DNA from 2 places in the Streptomyces coerulescens genome. Region 2 is predicted to be linked to the other one. Evidence: riboswitches for the same ligand, from Rfam matches in the RefSeq annotation. Region 2 holds a riboswitch; the other holds the start of a gene.
The links. A riboswitch is a leader RNA that binds a small molecule or an ion and turns the genes downstream of it on or off. The one in region 2 is predicted to bind cobalamin.
Positions count from the first base shown of each region.

Region 1: it holds a riboswitch for cobalamin, as region 2 does, so the genes downstream of both, ACFPQ9_RS05035 ((2Fe-2S) ferredoxin domain-containing protein) here and ACFPQ9_RS34970 (prenyltransferase/squalene oxidase repeat-containing protein) in region 2, are expected to answer to the same signal.

Region 1 covers NZ_JBHSKM010000002.1:788,179-790,369, forward strand. Annotated here, with positions in the region: gene ACFPQ9_RS05030 (gamma-glutamyltransferase family protein) at 1-922, opposite strand, end outside; gene ACFPQ9_RS05035 ((2Fe-2S) ferredoxin domain-containing protein) at 975-1,400, opposite strand; cobalamin riboswitch at 1,458-1,635, opposite strand; cobalamin riboswitch at 1,790-2,011, shown strand; gene metE (5-methyltetrahydropteroyltriglutamate--homocysteine S-methyltransferase) at 2,167-2,191, shown strand, end outside.
Region 2 covers NZ_JBHSKM010000035.1:26,684-28,874, forward strand. Annotated here, with positions in the region: gene ACFPQ9_RS34970 (prenyltransferase/squalene oxidase repeat-containing protein) at 1-1,117, opposite strand, end outside; adenosylcobalamin-variant (AdoCbl-variant) riboswitch at 1,242-1,336, opposite strand; gene ACFPQ9_RS34975 (phosphotransferase) at 1,437-2,102, shown strand.

The DNA of each region.
Region 1 (2,191 bases), on a different contig from region 2:
CCTCGATCAGCAGATGGACGTACTCGGCGGAGCCGTACCGCGGCAGCTCGGGCGGGAGCAGCGCGAGCTGCTGGAGGAGGACGGGGCCCTGACTCCAGGGGCCGGCCTTGCACACGGTCCAGCCGTTCCAGTCGTACGTCACGGGCGTCTCGTAGGTCGCGGACCAGCCGGTGAGGTCGGCGGCCGTGAGCGTGCCGGAGTGCCGCTCGCCGCTGGTGTCCATGGTCGGGCGCCCGGCCTGCCGTACCAGGGCCTCGGCGATGAAGCCGGAGCGCCACACCTCGCGGGCGGCCTCGATCTGCGCGACCCGGTCGCCGGCCCCCGAGACCTCGTCGAGCAGCCGCTTCCAGGTGGCGGCGAGGGCGGGATTGCGCAACAGCTCCCCGGGGCGGGGCGCCCTGCCGTCCGGCAGATACACCTCGGCCGACGACATCCATTCGGTCTCGAACAGTTCCCGCACGGTCTCCACGGTCTCGCCGACCCGTTCCACCGGCGCGTGCCCGTGTTCGGCGTATCCGATGGCGTACCGGAGCACCTCCGCGAGGGACCGGGTCCCGTGGTCCCGCAGCAGCAGCATCCAGGCGTCGAAGGCGCCGGGCACGGCGGCGGCCAGCGGCCCGGTCCCCGGCACCAGCTGGAGTCCGAGTTCCCGGTAGTGCGCGACGGTCGCCCCGGCCGGCGCCGGCCCCTGTCCGCACAGCACCCGCACCTCGCCGCCGGCCGGGGCGACGATGATCGGCACCTCTCCGGCCGGTCCGTTGAGGTGCGGCTCGACCACGTGCAGCACGAACGCGCCCGCCACGGCGGCGTCGTACGCGTTGCCCCCGCCCTCCAGCACGGCCATCGCGGACTGCGAGGCGAGCCAGTGGGTGGAGGACACCATGCCGAAGGTGCCCTGGAGGGTGGGACGTGTGGTGAACATCGGGTCTCTCACCTCGCTGTCGCGCGGATCGGTCCGTCCGATCTTCAGGCACTTACCGTTCAGGCTTCAACCTTGCCGTGTCTCGGGCCGCCCGGGGTGGGGTGAAGGTGTAGAGGGCGAGCACGTCGGGGCAGGGTGCGACGCCGGGGCCGCCGGCCCTGACCCAGGTGATGATGTCCTCGGTGGCGTCGGGGTCGTTGACGAGGCCGAGCCAGACGGGGCGGGCGCCGGACGCGCGGGCGGTGGCGGAGGGCTGGACGACGATGACGTTGGCGTGTTCGCACACGTCGAGGCAGTCGGAGACGCGCACGGGCACGTTCTCGGCGAGGCGCGCGGTCTGCTGCGCGTGATCGACGCCGGTCACCTTCGGGGTGCCGCAGCAGCAGTCCCGGCAGACGACGACACGGCACGGTGCGGGTTCGGTCGGCGCGGACGCCGATGAGGTGCGGGACGCGGGGCGGGACGGGAGCACGGGCATGCCTCGGGTGTCGGGGCTCGTACGCGGAGCCTGGCCTGTGGACGTCCGCGCCGCCGCGGCGGCGCGGAGGTGCCAGCAGGTCTTCGGACTCGGGTTCGTCCGGTCGGGGCGCCTTCCCGGTCTCCCAGTGGCTTCGCGTGCCCCGCCCGTCCCCCTCACCGCTGCGCGTCAGTTCCGGATTCGCACCGGATTCCCTGGCCTCGGATGTGGCTCGACTGGCCCGTCGAGGCTATCAACTCCGTACCCCGCTCAGGTCGTCTCGATCGCCGAGTCCCTCTGCGAGGAGTTCAAGGAGCCCCTCTACGCCCCTCCCCGCTGCTCCAGCGCATGGTCGAGGCGGGGTTGCAGGGCCGCAAGAGCGGCCGAGGGTTCCACACGTACGGCCGGGTAGGCTGATCCGTGCAGCTGGTTCGCCCCGTCCGCCAGGCGGGGTGTCGTAAGAGGGAACCCGGTGGGAATCCGGGACTGCCCCGCAGCGGTGAGCGGGAACGACCGCCGTCATCAGCACTGAGCCCGACGTACCGGGCCTGGGAAGCGACGGCCAGTAGGTGTCCTCACGAGGTGAGGACGTGCCCGCGAGTCCGAAGACCTGCCAACTGCCCGTGCGCGAACCACTCGTGCGCGGACATCCCGGTGACCTCGAGGGCGGGTCGGCGTACCTGACCGAGCGGACGGCCCTGCGGCCGCTGCCGTCCGGTCCGTCGCCCCTTCGCGCTCTCGTCCCGTCGCCGGGATCTCAGGGATTCATCTCGCGAAGGAGATCTCCGTGACCACCAAGCCCGCAGCCGCGG
Region 2 (2,191 bases):
TGTCGTCCTTGGTCTTCTCCTCGTTCGTGGCCTTGGTCGCGGCCTGAGGTGCGGGACCGGTGGCGTTGAGCTGCTCGACCAGGTCGGCGCCGCCGAAGTCGCGGGGGTCGGTGCCGGTGGCGTGGGCGGCGAGGATCAGCTGGGCGTAGGCCGCCGGGCCGCTCTGCTCGGCCCACTTCGCGGAGTTCCGCTCCAGCCAGCGCAGCGGCTTGGCGGCGGCGTCGGCGCCGGAGAACGCGGCCAGCGCGACGACCGCGTCGGCGGTGTTGCCGTAGTCGGGCTGGTCCTCGGCGCCGGGGAGGGCGGACGTGAGGTGGCCGTCCTTGGCGAGGGCCGCCGTGAGATGGGCGGCGCCGTTGGCGGCGGTCTGCTGCGGGGTGGGGTCGCCGGCGTCGGAGCAGGAGGCGGCCGACTGCTTGCCGGGGCCGACCACGAGGCCCTTGCCGAGGGAGCCGAGGACACCGGCCGCGGTGGCGTCGGCGTTGGCGAGCAGCTTGCCCTTCTTGTCGGGCTGGAAGGCGAAGGCGCCCGCACCGTCGCCCTTGCAGGGCAGGGCGAGCTTGCCGAGCGCGTCGTAGGCCGACCGACCGTCCTTGCGGATCCCCTCCGGCTTCTCACCGACGGCGGCGAGCGCACCGATCACCACGGACGTGGAGTTGGTGTCGCTGGCCCCGCCCGGCATGTATCCCCAGCCGCCGTCCTTGTTCTGGACGGACTTCAGCCAGGTCACGGCCTTGGAGACGGCGGCGTCGTGCCCGCCGAGCGCGACCAGCGCCTGCACGGCGGCGGCCGTGTTGTTGGTGTCGACGAGGGTCTTGGCATCGCAGTCGGCGGCGGCGTCGGCACGGTAGGGCGCGAAGGCGCCGCTCGCGCACTGCTGCCCCACCAGCCAGTCCACGGCCTTCGGGGCGGGCTTCACCCCGACGGTGTCCTGCGCGAGCAACGCGAGGGACTGCCGCCAGACGCCGTCGTAGGTGGGGTCGGTGGTGCCGTACAGCCCGGCGGGGTGGGTCGGCTTCGGCGAGGCGGAGGGGGAGGAGTCGGCGGCTATGGCCGGCGCGGCCGCGCCGATCACGACGGCGGCGGCCAGTACCGCGGCGCTGCGACGGACGTACATGATCGGCGGGTGCCCTTCCCTAAAGGGAACCGGGCAGCACAGGGGGGACCCCGGGCGGCTCGGCTCCGTATACCTCGACGGTGCCGCACTCCGGCCGACTGCCGGGGCACGTGAGCCGGTCACGCCCGTACACGGCGATCCGGCTCACCGGCCTTCGACGACGACCGGTTCACGGTTGCGGGTCAGCGCCGGATTTGCACCGGCTTTCCCGTGTACGGGGGTGATGACGACGGCGACACTCTACCCGCCCGTAACCCGGACCCTCGGGGCCGCCCGTGCGACCCGATACCTTCGGCCCGTGACGGAGGGGGCAGAGGCGATGCGGAGACCGGTGGGGCGGCTGCTCGGGGCGGGGCGGACCGCCGACGTGTACGAGATCGACGAGGCGTGGGTGCTGCGCCGGGACCGGGAGGGGTGGGGCGACGCGCTCGCCGAGGGAGCGGTGATGGCACACATCCGCGACCACGGCTATCCGGCGCCGGGAGTCCGACTCGCCGACTCCTCGCGGACCGACCTGGTGATGCAGCGGCTGTCGGGGCCGACGATGCTGGGGGCGCTGAGCGCCGGAACCATGGGCGCGGATGAGGCGGGCGGCATCCTGGCCCGCCTGCTGCGGCAGCTGCACGAGGTCCCCGCGCGCCGGCCCGGGAGCAGCGTCCTGCACCTCGACCTGCACCCTGACAACGTCATCCTCACCCCCGACGGCCCCTACGTCATCGACTGGAACAACACCGAGGAGGGCGATCCGGGCCTGGACTGGGGCACTTCGGCGGTGATCCTCGCCCAGGTCGCGGTCGACGACGAACCCATCGCCGAACCCGCCCGAGCCATCCTTGCGGCGCTCCTCGCCGACCCGTCCCACCTCACCCTCGACGGCCTCACGGAGGCGCTGCGACGACGGGCCGCCAACCCGACGATGTCGCTGCGGGAAGTCGAACTCCTCGGTGAAGCGGAAGAGTTGATCCGCGTCTTCATGCGTGGCTAGCGGTCGGCCCGCGAGGTGGGGCATGTCGAAGGCCGGGGTCCTCGACCGTTGCAGTGTGGGGCGACTCCGGTCGCGCTCGATCGAGTGCG